DNA from 3 places in the Isoptericola sp. NPDC019571 genome. Region 2 is predicted to be linked to each of the others. Evidence: predicted binding sites of a transcription regulator. Region 2 holds the regulator's gene; each other region holds the start of a gene.
The links. Region 2 encodes LexA, which represses DNA repair genes until DNA is damaged. Its sites were predicted from a motif close to TCGAACANNTGTTCGA; they were not measured.
Positions count from the first base shown of each region.

Region 1: the regulator LexA is predicted to act here: its motif matches at 1,411-1,426, upstream of ACH443_RS00460 (DUF222 domain-containing protein).
Region 3: the regulator LexA is predicted to act here: its motif matches at 1,148-1,163, upstream of uvrA (excinuclease ABC subunit UvrA).

Region 1 is NZ_JBIRXZ010000001.1:98,396-104,120, reverse strand. Features, by position in the region: gene ACH443_RS00465 (thiamine pyrophosphate-binding protein) at 1-1,120, shown strand, start outside; gene ACH443_RS00460 (DUF222 domain-containing protein) at 1,460-2,932, shown strand; gene ACH443_RS00455 (dihydrofolate reductase family protein) at 2,941-3,507, opposite strand; gene ACH443_RS00450 (alpha/beta fold hydrolase) at 3,592-4,311, opposite strand; gene ACH443_RS00445 (GNAT family N-acetyltransferase) at 4,308-4,811, opposite strand; gene ACH443_RS00440 (gamma carbonic anhydrase family protein) at 4,834-5,430, opposite strand; gene ACH443_RS00435 (FAD-dependent monooxygenase) at 5,475-5,725, opposite strand, start outside.
Region 2 is NZ_JBIRXZ010000002.1:437,771-443,495, forward strand. Features, by position in the region: gene ACH443_RS05345 (ATP-dependent DNA helicase) at 1-1,249, shown strand, start outside; gene ACH443_RS05350 (L-lactate dehydrogenase) at 1,259-2,218, shown strand; gene lexA (transcriptional repressor LexA) at 2,244-3,074, opposite strand; gene ACH443_RS05360 (LysM peptidoglycan-binding domain-containing protein) at 3,321-3,659, shown strand; gene nrdR (transcriptional regulator NrdR) at 3,772-4,257, shown strand; gene ACH443_RS05370 (DUF5302 domain-containing protein) at 4,390-4,569, shown strand; gene serA (phosphoglycerate dehydrogenase) at 4,659-5,725, opposite strand, start outside.
Region 3 is NZ_JBIRXZ010000007.1:203,051-208,775, reverse strand. Features, by position in the region: gene uvrA (excinuclease ABC subunit UvrA) at 1-1,118, opposite strand, end outside; gene ACH443_RS14225 (YciI family protein) at 1,268-1,564, shown strand; gene ACH443_RS14220 (TerC family protein) at 1,623-2,744, opposite strand; gene ACH443_RS14215 (TerC family protein) at 2,741-3,760, opposite strand; gene uvrB (excinuclease ABC subunit UvrB) at 3,977-5,725, opposite strand, start outside.

The DNA of each region.
Region 1 (5,725 bases), on a different contig from region 2:
GTTCGACGCCGCCGCGATCACCGAGCTCGCGCACGCCCTCGCCGGGGCCGAGCGCCCCCTGCTCCTCGCGGGCCGCGGCGCCTGGCTGGCCGGCGCGAGCACGGCGCTGGGCGAGCTCGCGGACGCCACCGGCGCGCTCACGACGACGACGGCGCTGGGCCGCGGCGTCTTCCCCGACGGCCGGTACGACCTCGGCGTCGCCGGCGGGTTCGGCGCCGACGGCGCGATGGCGCTGGTGCGCGAGGCGGACGTCGCCGTCGTCGTGGGCGCGTCGCTCAACCAGTTCACGATGCGGTTCGGCGAGCTCTTCTCCCCCGGCACCCGCGTGGTCCAGGTGGACGTCGCGCAGGCCGCGACGCACCGCCACGTGGGCTCGTTCGTCCGCGGCGACGCCGCGCTCGTCACCGGCGCCCTGCTCGACGAGCTGCGCGCCCTCGGCGCCGCGCCGTCGGGCTGGCGCGACTCCGTGGACGTCGCCGCCGCCCGCACCTACGACACGGGGCCCGCCGACGGCCTCGCCGCCGACGGGCGCCTCGACCCGCGCGGCGTCGCGAGCCGCATCGGCGCGCTGCTCCCCGCCGACCGGGTGGTCGTGTCCGACGGCGGCCACTTCATCGGCTGGGCCAACATGTACTGGCCCGTGGCGTCGCCCGACCGGATGATGATGGTCGGCACCGCCTTCCAGTCCATCGGGCTGGGCTTCCCCAGCGTCGCCGGCGCGGCCGCGGCCCGGCCGGACGCCACCGTCGTGCTCACCACCGGTGACGGCGGCGGGCTCATGGCCCTGGCCGACCTCGAGACCGCCGTGCGCACCGCGGGCGGCCGCGGCGTCGCCGTCGTGTGGAACGACGCCGTCTACGGCGCCGAGGTGCACGTCTACGGGCGCCAGGGCCTCGCCGAGGAGCCCATGCGTATCCCCGAGACCGACTTCGCCGCGCTCGCCGCCGCCGTCGGCGCGGAGGGCGTCGTCGTGCGCAGCCTCGCCGACCTCGACCGCCTCGGCACCTGGGCGCGCGAGCCCGTCGACCGGCGCCGCTTCCTCATGCTCGACTGCCGCGTGTCCCCCACCGTCGTCGCCCCGTACCAGGAGGAGATCCTGCGCGTGAACCGGACCCGCTGACCCACTCGCCGGCATCTAGCCCGGCCCCATGCCGACGATGCGGATCGAGCTGGAGGTCGCCGACCGCGCCGAGGCGCAGCGGATCGTCCACGCCTCCGGGGCGGCTGGCATCGGCCGAGCGACGACGCCGTGCTGGCCGAGGTCGAGCGGCGCGGCAGGACGGCGTCGGGCGGGCCCGAGTGCGCGGGGATGACGAACGGACGGCCCGTCCTCCTCAAGTTCGACGTCGAGGTGTATCCCGAGACCTGACCGCCGGCATGCCAGCCGTCCTCCACAGAATTTCCCACAGATCGAACGCCTGTTCGATCAAGTGTCGGTGGAGGCTGGTTGACTTGCTCCATGACGACAGGCCAGGGCATCGCCGCCTCGCGGCTGGACGGTGCCCTGGACGCGGCCGCGGACGCACAGGCCGCGGTCAACGCGGCGGCGGGTCGGCGCACGGTCGCGCTGGCCGAGGTCGTCGCGGCGGCGACGGCGGTCCCGGAGGCGATGCTCGACGTCACCGTGGAGCGCGTCGGGTCGGCGACGGCGGAGCGCCGCGGTTCGGTCGCGCACCGCGCGCTGGTGGCGGAGGTGGCGTGCGCGCTCGGGGTGAGCGAGCATGTCGCGCAGGGGTGGCTCGCGGACGCGGACGTCCTGACCTCGAAGGCGACCGCGACGCTGGACGCGCTGTGCGCGGGGGCCATCTCCTATCAGCACGCGTCGAAGCTTGCGGACGCCGTCGCCGACCTGCCTGCCGCGGTGGCCGCGCAGGTCGAGCGGGCGGTCCTGGATCGGGCTCCCGCCCTGACGGCGGCGCGGTTCGGGGCACTGGCCCGCGCGGCCCGGGACCGGCTGCAGCCGGTGCCCGCGGAGGTCCGCTACGAGGCCGCGGCCCTGCGCGCGGACGCGTGGGTCGACGATGGCAAGGACGGGATGTCCTGGCTGACCGCGCACCTGCCCACCCCGGTCGCCCACGCGATCCACGACCGGTTGACCCGCACCGCCGCGCGCGCCAAGGACGCCGGGGATCCACGCGGGGTGGGGCAGCTGCGCGCCGCCACGCTGACCGCCCTCCTGCTCGGCGACGAGGGGCGCGGCCCCGCAGGCCGGGCGCCCGATCGGCTCCCTCCAGACCTGCTCCCACCCGAACCACCCCCACCCGGCCCTCCACCGGACCTGCCGCCGGACCCGTTGGCCACGCTGGCGCGCGCGATCCGTCCCGTGGTGCACGTGACGGTGCCGGTCACCACGCTGGCCGGCACCGGCGAGGGATCCGGGTTGCTGGACGGCACGACACCGATCGACGCGGAGACCGCCCGACACCTGGTCGCGCGCGCCCCCACGCTCCGGCGCGTACTGACCGACCCCGTCATGGGCGCCATGCTCACCGTGGACCGGCGCAGCTACGTCGTGCCCACCGACCTGCGCGCCTTCCTCACCCAGCGCGACCTGACGTGCCGGTTCCCCGGCTGCCGCGTGCCCGCACGCCGCTGCGACGTCGACCACACCACCGCCTGGGCCGACGGCGGCGCCACCGACGCGGGCAACCTCGCCTCGCTGTGCCGCAAGCACCACACGCTCAAGCACGAGTCGCGCTGGCAGGTCGAACAGCTCGACCACGGCGTCCTGGCCTGGACCTCACCCCGCGGCCGCACCTACCTCATCAGCCCCGGCACCGCCGACCACACCCTCGACCACCTGGACGAGTGGGCCACCGCAGCCGAGCATCTCGCACGCGAGTCCGCGACCGAGGCGCCGGTGTCCGACGGGGCGGGGTACTTCCCTCCCTCAGCACCACTGGCACCCGAACCTGGGCTGCCACCCTTCTGACGGTCGGCTCAGTCCGCGCCGGGCGGCCCGTCCAGCACGGTCGGGGCGTACTCGAGCAGCGTGAGGCGGCCGTCGAGGGTCCGGCTGTCGAGGAGCTCGAGGCGGACGTCCGGCCAGCCGTCGTAGAGCCGGTCGTGGCCGGTCGCACCGTTGACGACGGGGAAGACGACGACCCGCACGCGGTCGACGAGTCCCGCCCGCAGCAGGGAACGGCACAGGCTGGGGCTGCCGATGGTCCGGAGCGGGACGTCGTCCTGCTTCATCGCACGCACGCCCTCGACGGCGTCACCCGCGACGAGGGTGGTGTTCGCCCAACCCAGCGGCTCGGTGAGCGTACGGGAGAACACGATCTTGGGACGGGCGGTGACCTCGGCCATCTCCTCCTCGCCGGTCTCCGCGAACTCGGCGAACATCCGGTAGGTCGTGGCGCCCAGCAGGGTCGTGAACTCCTGCCGCCCGTCCTCCTCGAGGAACGCGAAGTAGTCCGGCCCGCCCATCCCCCACAGGCCGGGCCACCCGTCGGCGGATCCGAACCCGTCGAGCGAGGTGATGTAGTCGATCATCAGGTCGGCCATCGTCGGGCCCTCCTCGGCCGCTGGGCACTCCTGGTCGCCCCCAGTATCGGCGCGGCGGCTGGTCGTCGCGCGCCGCCTGACCGGTCAGCCCGGCAACGACGCGCGGAGCGCCGCCATGAACGCGTCGTAGTGGCTGTACCAGACGGAGTGCGCCGCCCCCGGCACGTCGCGCACCACGACCCCGTCCCGCGCCAGCGCCGCCGCGTCCTCGTCGGTGACGAACGCGCTCGGCGACGCCCGGATCACGACGGCACCGTCCGGGAGCGGCCACGCACCGTCGGCGGAGGAGGCGACGGCCGCCCCGGTCTCCGGGTCGAACGCGTCCGCCGCCGCGGCCTCGACGCGCACGTCCTCGTCGCCGTAGTGCGGCCGGGTGCGACGCAGCTCGTCCGCGGTGCGGGCGCGCCGGTCGCGGGCGTAGCCGGCGAGCAGCGCCGCCCGGGCACCACCACCGTGGAACCGGGGCACGGCGTCCACCAGCACGGTCCGCGCGGGCCGCAGCTCCTCGCGCGCGGCGGCCAGCACCACCCCGCCGAAGGAGTGGCCGACGGCGAGCCCGGGGGCGACGACGGTCCTCGCGCGGAGCGTCGCGACGACGGCACGCGCCGCCCGCGGCACGGTGAGCCGCGGGTCGCGCGGGGACCGGCCGTGCCCGGGCAGGTCGGGCGCGAGGACCCGCCAGCCGGCCTCCGCGAGCGCAGGTCCGACCCGCCACCAGGAGTCCGCGGACCCCATGAAGCCGTGCAGCAGCACCGCGGTGCGGTCCCCCTCGCCCCACTCACGCACGCGCAGGAGGTCGGTCATCCGGCCGCGGCGATCCAGTAGCGCCGCTTCGTCTGGTCGCCGCGCGTGCGCACGTCCTCCAGCACGCCGCCGCACGCCTCGATGACGGCGGCGGAGCCGACGTTGTCGACGTCGCAGGTGACGAGCACCCGCTCGACGCCGCCCTCGGCGAGGAGCTCGACGGACTGCCGCAGCATCGCCGTCGCGTACCCCCGGCGGCGGTGCTCCGGCGCGACCGCGTACCCGACGTGCCTGCCGATCGCGCGCAGGTAGTCGGTGAGCTCGTGCCGCACGGACACCCGGCCCACGGGGACGCCGTCGACCTCGGCGACGAGGAAGTCGCACCGCACCCGCCCCGGGGCGAGGTCCTCCCCGAGCGACTCGCGACGCACGGCCGCGATCACCTGCTCCCACGTCCCGCCGTGCTGGAGGAACGTGAACCCGTCCGGCGCGAGCTGGTCGTGCATGCGCCGCAGCGCGGCCTCGTCGTCGAGCCGTGGAGGGCGGAGCGTCAGCGTCATGCGGACGATGATCGCCCACGCGTCACCCCGGCAGCACCTCGTCGTCGCGGTGCGCACCATAGAGCTCCGACTGGCGGCGCATCAGCTCGCGCATCGGCACGTCGCGCCCCACGCCGTAGACCGTGCCGGGGAAGTCGAGCTCGCGCTGCACGGCCCAGATGTCGTCGTGCCGGTCGGGCGGCAGGATCTGCGCGGGGTCGCCCACCGCGACCCAGCCGATCGGGACGAGCGCCCCGGGCGGGAGCACGGTGTTGACCTGCACCACCCCGTGGATGCGCACCTCGGCCCCGGTGCCGATCCGGCTGCCGGGGAACAGCGCGGCCCCGGTCGCGACGAACACCTCGTCCTCGACCGCGCTGCCGTTGACGTGGGCGTGCGGGCCCACCAGGACGGCGGCACCGATCCGCGCGTCGTGGCCGGCCCGCCCGCGGACGAGAGCGTGCTCCATGACCACGCTGTCCTCGCCCACGACGACGGCGCCGTCCTCGGCGCTCAGGACGGCGCCGTGCAGCACGCGGGCCCCGGCCGCGACGGTCACGTCCCCGACGAGCACGGCGGTCGGGGCGACCCACGCGGTCGGGTGGACGGACGGGGCGACCCCCCGGTGGCGGACGAGCACGGCCTGCTCCCCTCGATCGCGGTCAGCGTCCTGGGGACGATAGCTCAGCGGCCGACGAACACCCCGGCGAAGAACTCGGCGAGCTCGTCGGTGGCGTCGAGCGGCAGCACGTGCGCCACGTACTGGTCGGGGCGCACGACGACGACCACGCCGTCGCGGGACAGCTCGCGCTCCGCGAAGATGTCGCCCGAGGTCCACACGGTGGGCCCGGCGGCGTACACCTTCTCCCAGTCGGCGAGCCCCAGCGGGCCGGTCCGGGGGCGGAACACGTCGGGCACGGCCGCGAGGTCGACGT
Region 2 (5,725 bases):
CGCCGAGCGCGTGACGGCGGCAGCCACCGTCGACCTCTCCCTGACGGTGGTGGAGCACGCCGCACGCCTCGCGCGTCGGCACGGCGGCACCGAGACCGAGGCGCTCGACGCCGCGTCGCAGCGCCTGGGCAACCTGCTCGCCACGGCGCCCGCGGAGCGGTTCCCCCTCGGCCTCCCCGACGACCTGCGCGCCGCGGTGGGCGCCGTGCGCGACGCGGCGCGCGAGCTTCTCACCCGGCTCAAGCCCCAGGGCGCGGGGAAGGGGCAGGAGGCGCCGGACGCCGGCACGAAGATGGCGCAGTCCGCCGTCCTGCAGCTCTTCGAGGTCGCCGAGAGGATGGCGGCGGAGGACACGACGGCGGACGTGCTGTGGTGCTCGCGCCCGCCGGAGAACGCGCCGTGGGCGGGCGACGGCGTGACGCGGCTGCATGCCGCGCCGCTCGCGGTGGCGGGGCTGATCCGCACGCACCTGCTGGGCGAGGCGACCGGCGTGTTCACCTCGGCGACGCTCACCCTCGGCGGCACCTTCGACCCGGTCGCGCGGTCGCTCGGCCTGGCGGGCTCGGGGGGCTCCGACGAGACCGCGGACTGGGCGGGGCTCGACGTCGGCAGCCCGTTCGACTACCCGCGCCAGGGGATCCTGTACGTGGCGCGGCACCTGCCGGCGCCCGGACGTGAGCCGACGACCGATGCCCAGCTCGACGAGATCGCCGGGCTGATCGAGGCCGCTGGGGGGAGGACGCTCGGGCTGTTCTCCTCCCGCCGGGCGGCGACGGCCGCCGCGGAGGCGATGCGCGAGCGGCTGGACGTCCCCGTGCTGTGCCAGGGCGACGACCAGCTCCCGACCCTCGTGAAGGCGTTCGCCGACGATCCCGCGACCTGCCTCTTCGGCACCCTCTCGCTGTGGCAGGGCGTCGACGTCCCGGGCCCGAACTGCCAGCTGGTGCTCGTGGACAGGATCCCGTTCCCGCGCCCGGACGACCCGGTGAAGGCGGCGCGGGCCCGGTCGGTGGAGCAGGCGGGCGGCAACGGGTTCATGCAGGTCTCAGCCACGCACGCTGCGCTGCTCCTCGCGCAGGGCGCCGGCCGGCTCGTGCGCACGGGCGAGGATCGCGGCGTCGTGGCCGTGCTCGACCCGCGCCTCGCGACCGCCCGCTACGGGTCCTTCCTCACCCGCTCCATGCCCGACTTCTGGCCGACCACGGACGGGGAACTCGTCCGCGCTGCGCTCCGGCGCCTCGACACCTAGCGTGGGGCCGTGGACGAGACACGCAGGACGACCAAGCTCGCGATCGTCGGAGCGGGCGCGGTGGGCTCCACCCTCGCGTACGCGGCGCTGGCCCGGGGCGCGGCCCGGTCCGTCGCCCTCCTGGACGTCAACCGCGCGAAGGTCGAGGCCGAGGTGCTCGACCTCCGGCACGGGGGCATGTTCATCCCTCAGGCCGAGATCGACGGCTCGGACGACGTGGAGGTCTGCCGCGGCGCCGACATCGTCGCGGTGACGGCGGGGGCCAAGCAGAAGCCCGGACAGAGCCGCCTCGACCTGGCCGAGGCGACGGTCGGCCTCACGCGGTCCATCCTGCCGGGCCTCCTCGAGGTGGCCCCGGACGCCGTGTTCCTCATGGTCACCAACCCGGTCGACGTCGTCACCTACGCCGCGCAGGAGATCAGCGGCCTGCCCCGGGGGCGGGTGTTCGGCAGCGGGACCGTCCTCGACTCGTCGCGGCTGCGCGACGCGCTGGCCCGCCACTGCGGGGTGGCGGTCGGGAACGTGCACGCGAACATCGCGGGCGAGCACGGCGACTCGGAGATCGTGCTGTGGAGCTCCGCGACGATCGCCGGCGTGCCCCTCCTGGACTGGCGGCCGTTCCGGGGGCACCCGCCCCTGGACGAGGCTGCCCGGCGGCGCATCGCGACCGACGTCGTGGAGTCCGCCTACCGCGTCATCGCCGGCAAGGGGGCCACCAACTACGCGGTAGGCCTGGCGGCCACCCGGATCATCGAGGCGGTGCTCAACGACGAGCACCGCGTGATGAACGTGTCCTCGCGCCTGGACGACTTCTACGGCATCAGCGACGTCTGCCTGTCGGTACCGTCGCTCGTCGGCCGCCGGGGCGTGGCAGAGACGATCGACACCCCGCTGTCGGACGACGAGGTCGCCGGGCTGCGCGCGTCGGCCGAGAGCATGCGGGCCGTGCAGCAGCGCCTCGGGTTCTGACGGCCCGGGGCCGCACCGGCGGTGCTCAGAGGCTGCGGAGCACCGCCACGACCCGGCCGAGCACCTGCGCCTCGTCGCCCGGGATGGGGGAGTAGGCGGCGTTCTGCGGCAGCAGCCAGGTGTGCCCGTCGGCCTGCTTGAAGGTCTTGACCGTGGCCTCGCCGTCGATCATCGCGGCGACGACCTCGCCGTTCTCGGCGACGGGCTGGCTGCGCACGACCACCCAGTCGCCGTCGCAGATCGCGGCGTCGACCATCGAGTCGCCCGCGACCTTGAGCAGGAACAGGTCGCCGTCGCCGACGACCTGCCGCGGGAGCGGGAAGACGTCCTCGACGACCTGCTCCGCGAGGATGGGGCCTCCGGCGGCGATCCTGCCGACCAGCGGGACGTAGGACGGGGCCTGGGCCGGCTGCGCGTCGGACGCGGCGAGCGACCCTGCCACGTACCCCGGGGCGGGGTCTGCCTCGGGCGCCGACCTGTCGATGGCGGGCGCCTCGGGGTCGACGACCTCGATCGCGCGCGGCCGGTTGGGGTCGCGGCGCAGGTAGCCCTTGCGCTCGAGCGTGGTGAGCTGGTGCTTGACCGAGGACGGGCTCGCCAGGCCCACGGCCTCGCCGATCTCGCGCATGGTCGGCGGGTAGCCGCGTGCCTCGACGGAGCTGCGGATGGTCTCGAGCACGCGCCGCTGGCGGGGCGTGAGGCGGTCGGACGACGGCGAGAGCTCGCTCACCGACGCCAGCGCGGTCGTCGAGGCGCCGGCCGTCGTCGTGGCCGCGCCGTCGAGGGTCTCGTCCTGGGCAGCCCATGGCGTCGCCGTCGTCGTGGACGCCGGGGCCTGGTCCCGTCCGCTGGTCATCGCGTTCTCCGTCCTGCAGGGCGCGGCCCGTGGGCGGGCCGATGAAATCCGACAAACCTTCCATCGCGCTGTCGGCCACTCTAAGCCAGTTCCGGCCCGACATCAAACATCTGTTCGATCGGGCCTCGACCGTGTCGCCGGGACGTGGTACACCTAGTACAGCAGTTCGACGTACAGGTGTTCGACGAACAGACGTTCGACGAAGCGGCCGCCTCGGGCGGCACCGCGTGGACCGGAGGCAGGACGATGCAGAACGCACTCAGCACCAGCGACGCGCACGGTTTCCTCGGGCTCGGAGGGCTCCGGCTCACCCGCAGGGGCCGGGTGGTGGTCGCGGCCCTCGTGCTCCTCGTGCTCGTGGGAGCGGGCCTGTTCGGCCAGCGCGCCGTCGCCGAGTCGCCGGGCACGGGCGTCGAGGTCCGGCTCCAGACGGTGGCGCCCGGCGACACCCTCTGGCAGTACGCGCAGCAGGTGCGTGACACGGGCGAGGACCTGCGCGACGTGGTCGCCGAGCTCCGCGACCTCAACGGGCTGACGTCGGCGGAGCTCCAGACCGGGCAGGTCGTGGTGCTCCCGCTGGACTGACCACGAGGATCGGCCCCCGCCGCGGGGGATCCTGCTTGCGCGGACGGTCGCCCGCCGCTTACCTTGTCGGGCAGCCGGGCGCCGGTCCGGAGCCGAGCGCAGGAGACCAGCGATGCACTGCCCGTTCTGCCGCCACGCGGACTCGCGAGTCGTCGACTCGCGCACCTCCGACGACGGCTCGTCCATCCGTCGCCGGCGTCAGTGCCCCGCGTGCCAGCGCCGGTTCACCACGATCGAGACGGCCAGCCTGTCGGTGGCCAAGCGCTCCGGGGTGACCGAGCCGTTCAGCCGGGACAAGGTGGTAGCGGGTGTGCGCAAGGCCTGCCAGGGCCGGCCGGTGAGCGCCGACGACCTCGCCGTCCTCGCGCAAAAGGTCGAGGAGACCCTGCGCGCCTCCGGCCGGCCGGAGATCGAGGCGAACGAGGTCGGCCTGGCGATCCTCGGGCCGCTGCGCGAGCTGGACGAGGTCGCCTATCTGCGCTTCGCCAGCGTCTACCAGTCGTTCGAGTCCCTCGAGGACTTCGAGTCGGCGATCACCTCGCTGCGGGCGGAGCGGGACGAGCGCGCCACCGCCGGGAGCGGAAACACGACCGCCTGACGCCCGGGTCGCCCGGTCCGGGCGAAATGCCCTGGCGCCGGGTGACGGCCCGGGGCATGCTGGACGGCACCAGGTGCTGCGTGGCCCCGCCGCGCGAGCACACCCACCCCGACGGACGACGAGGTGACCGCGATGACGGACGACTCCAGGGCGAAGCCCTCCGAGGACACGAAGGCGCGCTTCCGGGAGGCGCTGGAGAAGAAGAACGCCGCCAGCCACCCGACCGCCGGCAAGGACGGCAACACCGGCCAGGTGCACGGCTCGGAGACGACCGGGCCCGTGCAGAAGATGTTCCGCCGCAAGTCGGGCTGAGCACCGACCGACGCGCGAAGGGCGGCCCCGGGGAACCGGGGCCGCCCTTCGCGCGTGCGGCGCGGGCGCCGTGCGGTGCCGGGTGGGTGTCAGCCGGCGGCGGGCCCCGGCGGGAACTCGGGCCGCTCGAACGCGTCGCGGATGCGGAGGCGGATCGTCGAGTCCATGGCCTGCAGCTTGGCCGACGCGCCGCGCTGGGTGACGTCCGAGATGTCGGTCACCACATAGCCGATCTCGCCGCGCGTCGCGAGCATCTGCGCCTCGATGTTGGCGCCGTGGTCGGCGAAGACCTGGTTCACGCGGGCGAGGACGCCGGGCACGTTGCGGTGCAGCAGCATGATGCGGCCGACGCCCGTGTGCGCGAGCTGGAGGTTCGGGAGGTTCACGGACAGCGTCGTGGACCCGGTCGCCACGAAGTCGCGCAGCTTCTTGGACACGAACTCGCCGATCGCCTCCTGGGCCTCCTCCGTCGAGCCGCCGACGTGCGGGGTGAGGATGACGTTCGGCAGGCCGCGCAGGGGCGACGTGAAGCCGTCGCCGCGCTTCTTCGGCTCGGTCGGGAAGACGTCGACGGCCGCGCCGCCGAGGTGCCCGGAGAGGATGTGCTCCCGCAGCGCCTCGACGTCCACGACGAAGCCGCGCGACAGGTTGAGGAAGATCGCGCCGGGCTTCATGCCGGCGAACAGGTCCGCCCCGAAGAGGCCGGCGTTGCCCGCCCGCCCGTCCACGTGGATCGTCACGGCGTCGGCCTCGGCGAGCAGCTCCTCGATGGTCTCGACGCGGTGCGCGTTGCCGAGGGCGAGCTTCTCGGCGGTGTCGTAGAAGACCACCCGCATGCCGAGGTTCTCGGCGAGCACCGACAGCTGGGAGCCGATGTTCCCGTAGCCGATGATGCCCAGTGTGCGGCCCCGCACCTCGTGCGAGCCCTCCGCCGTCTTGTCCCAGACACCGTCGTGCAGCGCCTTGTCGCGCACCGTGAGGCGGCGCGTCAGGGCGATGATCTCCGAGATCGCGAGCTCGACGACGGAGCGCGTGTTCGAGTAGGGCGCGTTGAACACGGCCACGCCGTGGGCCGCGGCGGCCTCGAGGTCGATCTGGTTGGTGCCGATGGAGAAGGTGCCGACGGCCTGCAGGCCGGGGACGCTCTCCAGGACCT
Region 3 (5,725 bases), on a different contig from region 2:
CGCTCGCGGCCCCAGCGGTTCTTGTACCGCACGTGCACCTGGTGGTTGCGGCCGAACAGGATCGCGTCACGGGCGCGCTGCGGCAGCGCGCGCCACGGCACGTCCATGGAGAAGCTCATCTCCTCCGCCAGCGCGGTGAGCACCCGCTCGAAGTACTCCGACGACGTCTGCGCCCACGGCACCACGGCACCGTCGCGCAGGGTCCTCTCCTCGTCCGGCACGACGAGGTCGGCGTCGACCTCGAGGCGGAAGCCGATGCCGGTGCACTCCGGGCACGCGCCGTACGGGGCGTTGAAGGAGAACGTGCGGGGCTCGATCTCGTCGAGCGCGAGCGGGTGGTCGTTGGGGCACGCCCGCTTCTCCGAGAACTTGCGCACCCGGTCGAGGTCGTCGATGTCGGCGTCGACGAGCTCGACCATGACCAGGCCGCCCGCGAGCCGCAGCGCGGTCTCCACCGAGTCGGTGAGCCGGCGCTGGACGCCGTCGCGTGACACGAGACGGTCGACGACGACCTCGATGTCGTGCTTGAGCTTCTTCTCGAGCGTGGGCGGGCTGGTCAGCTGCACCACCTCGCCGTCGACCCGCGCGCGGGCGAAGCCCTGCGTCTGCAGCTCGGCGAACAGGTCGGCGTACTCGCCCTTGCGCCCGCGCACGACGGGTGCGAGCACCTGGTACCGGGTGCCCTCCGGCAGCTCGAGGAGCTTGTCGACGATCTGCTGCGGCGTCTGCGAGCGGACCGGCTCGCCGCACACGGGGCAGTGCTGCGTCCCCGCGCGGGCGAAGAGCAGGCGCAGGTAGTCGTAGACCTCGGTGATCGTGCCGACCGTCGACCGCGGGTTGCGGTTGGTCGACTTCTGGTCGATCGACACCGCGGGCGACAGGCCCTCGATGAAGTCGACGTCGGGCTTGTCCATCTGACCGAGGAACTGGCGGGCGTACGCGGAGAGCGACTCCACGTAGCGGCGCTGCCCCTCGGCGAAGATCGTGTCGAACGCCAGGGAGGACTTCCCCGAGCCCGACAGCCCGGTGAAGACGATCAGCCCGTCGCGCGGGAGATCGAGCTCGATGTTGCGCAGATTGTGCTCGCGGGCGCCGGAGATGACGAGGCGGTTGCTCACCCGGGCATCCTACGTCGGCGCGCCGACATTCGTACAGGCGTTCTATACCTTTCGGGGTCTTTTCGCGTGCCTGACCGGTCACACCCGGTCTCCCGACCCGCTCCTGGACGTCCCGGGCTCGCGACCGCGCGGGGTGCTTGGATGCGGCCATGTCCGTCTACGCCGTCACGTACGTCTACGTCACCGACCCCGACCGCCTCGCGGAGGTCCGTCCGGAGCACCGGGAGTTCCTCCGCGGCCTGCACGAGAGCGGCACGCTGCGCGTGTCCGGCCCGCTGCCCGCGACGCCGGACGGCGAGCCCGGCGGCGCGCTCCTGGTCGTCGAGGCCGACGACGCGACCGGCGCGCTCGAGCTGCTCGCGGCCGACCCCATGCGGCGCGAGGGTCTGGTGGCGCACCGCGCGGCGCGGGAGTTCGTGCCCGTGATCGGCGGCTTCGCCGCCTGACGCCGGACGCGCGCGGGCCCCGGACGGCGTGCCGTCCGGGGCCCGTGCGCTCGTGTCGTCAGCGGCCCGAGGACTCCGGCCCGGAGGACGCGGGAGCGGTGCCGGGCTCCGACGCCACGTCCTGCGCCTCCGGTGCCGGCGTCGTCGACGACGCCGCACCCGCGGCGTCGGCCGCGCCCGCCGGCGCCGCGTCCTTCGCGGCGACCGCGGCGGTCCGCCGCGTCTTCGCCAGGCTCGCGACCGTCGCGATCGCGATCGAGCCGAGGATCACGGCGAGGGACAGCCAGATCGGGATCTCGGGTGCCCAGGCGACGTGCTCGCCCCCGTTGATGAACGGGAGCGTGTTGGTGTGCAGCGCCTCGAGGATGAGCTTGACGCCGATGAACCCGAGGATGACCGCCAGGGCGATCGGCAGGTACACCAGCCGCTCGAGCAGGCCGCCGAGCAGGAAGTAGAGCTGCCGCAGGCCCATGAGGGCGAAGATGTTCGCGGTGAAGACGATGAACGGATCCTTCGTCAGCCCGAAGATCGCGGGGATCGAGTCGAGCGCGAACAGCAGGTCCGTCGAGCCGATCGCGACGAACACCACGAGCATCGGGGTGAACAGCTTCTTGCCGTCGACCACCGTGCGCACCTTCGCGCCGTCGTACTCCTGGCTCACCGGCAGCACGCGGCGGAGCAGGCGGATCGCCACGTTCTCCTTGAACTCCTCCTCGTCGTCGCCTCCCGCCACGAGCTTGACCGCCGTGTAGATGAGGAACGCGCCGAAGAGGTAGAACACCCACACGAACTGCTCGAGGATCGCCGCCCCCGCGAGGATGAACGCCCCGCGCAGCACCAGCGCGATGATGATGCCGACCATCAGCACCATCTGCTGGTGCCGCTTCGGCACCGCGAACCGCGACATGATGATGACGAAGACGAACAGGTTGTCCACGCTCAGGGAGTACTCCGTGAGCCACCCGGCGTAGAACTCCCCGGCGGGGGCGGTGCCGCCCACCGCCAGCACGATCAGCCCGAACACCAGCGCCAGCGCCACGTAGAAGCCGACCCACAGGCCGCTCTCCTTCATGCTCGGCACGTGCGGGCGCCTGCCGACGATGGCGAGGTCGACGGCGAGCAGGAGGATCAGCGCCGCGAGCGACGCCCACTCGAACCAGACCGGCAGCTCGTGGATCATGCGTCTCCTTCGGAGGTGGGTGTCGGCGCGGCGACGGCACGGGCCCGACGGTCACGCCGGTCGCGCGCCAGGGAGGCGATCGTCGTGACGGCGAGCACCACCACGATGAAGCTGAGGGACAGCGTCGTCGAGATCTCGGGGATCGCCTCGACGTGGTTCCCGCCGTTGATGAACGGCAGCTCGTTGGTGTGCAGGGCGTGGATCACCAGCTTGACACCGATGAAGCCGAGGATCGCCGCGAGGCCGTAGTTGAGGTAGACGAGGCGGTCCAGGAGACCGTCCACGAGGAAGTAGAGCTGCCGCAGCCCGAGGAGGGAGAACGCGTTGGCCGCGAAGACGAGGTACGTCTCCTGCGTGAGACCGAAGATGGCGGGGATCGAGTCGACGGCGAACAGCAGGTCCGCGCTGCCGATCGCGACCATGACGATGAGCATCGGCGTGATGAACCGCTTGCCGTCGATCTTCGCGGTCATCTTGTCGCCGACGTACGTGTCCGTCGTCGGGAAGAGGCGGCGGGTCAGCCGCAGGACGCCGTTCTCGTTCCACTCCTCGTCGTGCCCCGTGCCCGAGCGGGCCTGGGCGATCGCGGTCCAGATGAGGAACGCGCCGAAGATGTAGAAGACCCAGGCGAAGTTCGCGATGATCGCGGCGCCGGCGATGATGAACACCGTGCGCAGCACCAGCGCGATCGTGATGCCGATGAGGAGCACGCGCTGCTGGTACTCGCGGGGCACCCGGAAGCTCGTCATGATCAGGACGAAGACGAACAGGTTGTCGACGCTGAGCGACTTCTCCGTGATGTACCCGGCGAAGTACTCCCCGCCGTACGTCCCGCCCCACACGACCCAGACGATCACGCCGAACACGACCGCGACCGCGACGTAGGCCAGGGACCACGTGGCCGACTCGCGCAGCGTGGGGGCGTGCGGGGTGCGCACGTGGCCGACGTAGTCGACCGCGAGCATCGCGAGGATCACGCCGACGGTGACGATCCAGACCCAGACGGGCACATCCATGAAAACTCCTCCGGTACGTAGCACTGAGCACCGGAGGTCTTCCCCACCCGGAGCGGCTGCGAGCCTGGCGTCCGGGCCGACGAGGCCGGTCCGGCATCCGTGCCGGACGTGATGACGACCTCACCGTGGGCGGGGTACTCCCCTCCAACCCGCACACCCTACATGAGACCCCGGACCCGCCATCCGCGCATGTCACGACGGGATCTCCCGCCCCGCTCAGGCCGTCGCGGCCTGCATCTGCCGCAGCTCCTTCTTCAGCCCGCCGATCTCGTCGCGGAGGCGGGCCGCGACCTCGAACTGCAGCTCCGCGGCGGCGGCGTGCATCTGGTCGCTGAGCTCCTGGATGAGCTCCGCGAGCTCGCCCGCAGCGGCCCCGGCGAGCCGGTTGCCGGTGGTGGCGCCCTCCTTCGGCGAGCCCGGCACGGGCGCGCGCCCCTTGCCCTGCGCGGACGCGGGGTCCTTGCGGTACCCGCCGGACAGCAGCTCCTGCGTGTCGATGTCCTCGCGGGCGAGCATGTCGGTGACGTCCGCGATCCTCTTGCGCAGCGGCTGCGGGTCGATCCCGTGCTCCTCGTTGTACGCCACCTGCTTCGCGCGACGGCGGTCCGTCTCGTCGAGGGCGTACCGCATGGCCGGCGTGATCTTGTCCGCGTACATGTGCACCTGGCCGGTGACGTTGCGCGCCGCGCGCCCGATCGTCTGGATGAGCGACCGCTCGGAGCGCAGGAAGCCCTCCTTGTCGGCGTCGAGGATCGCCACCAGGGACACCTCCGGCAGGTCCAGGCCCTCGCGCAGGAGGTTGATGCCGACCAGCACGTCGTACTCCCCCAGCCGCAGCTCGCGCAGCAGCTCGACGCGGCGCAGCGTGTCGACCTCGGAGTGCAGGTATCGCACCCGCACGTCCTTCTCGAGGAAGTAGTCGGTGAGGTCCTCGGCCATCTTCTTGGTGAGGGTCGTCACGAGCACCCGCTCGTCCTTCTCGACGCGCTCGCGGATCTCGTGCAGCAGGTCGTCGATCTGGCCGGTGGTCGGCTTGACGACCACCTGCGGGTCCACCAGACCGGTGGGCCGGATGACCTGCTCCACCACGCCGTCGGACATGGAGAGCTCGTAGTCGCCCGGGGTCGCGGACAGGTAGACCGTCTGCCCGATCCGCTCGACGAACTCCTCCCAGCGCAGCGGCCGGTTGTCCATCGCGCTCGGCAGGCGGAACCCGTGCTCCACGAGCGACCGCTTGCGGGACATGTCCCCCTCGAACATCGCGCCGATCTGGGGCACGGTCTGGTGCGACTCGTCGATGACGAGCAGGAAGTCCTCGGGGAAGTAGTCGAGCAGGGTGTTCGGCGGCGACCCCTGCTCGCGGCCGTCGATGTGCCGCGAGTAGTTCTCGATGCCGCTGCACGTGCCGATCTGGCGCATCATCTCGATGTCGTACGTGGTGCGCATCCGCAGCCGCTGCGCCTCCAGCAGCTTGTTCTGCCGCTCGAGGTCCGCCAGCCGTTCCGCGAGCTCGGCCTCGATGCCGCCGATCGCCCGCTCCATCCGCTCCGGGCCCGCGACGTAGTGCGTGGCCGGGAAGAGGTAGACGCTCTGCTCGTTGCGGAGGACCTCGCCCGTGAGCGGGTGCAGCGTCTGGATCGACTCGATCTCGTCGCCGAACATCTCGATGCGGACGGCGAGCTCCTCGTACACGGGGATGATCTCCACCGTGTCGCCGCGCACGCGGAACGTGCCGCGCGTGAACGCCATGTCGTTGCGCGTGTACTGCATCTGCACGAAGCGGCGGAGCATGTCGTCGCGGTCGACCACGTCCCCGACGTCGAGCCGCACCATCCGGTCCACGTACTCCTGCGGGGTACCCAGGCCGTAGATGCAGGACACCGACGCCACGACCACGACGTCGCGCCGGGTCAGCAGCGACGACGTCGCCGAGTGCCGCAGCCGCTCCACCTCGTCGTTGATCGA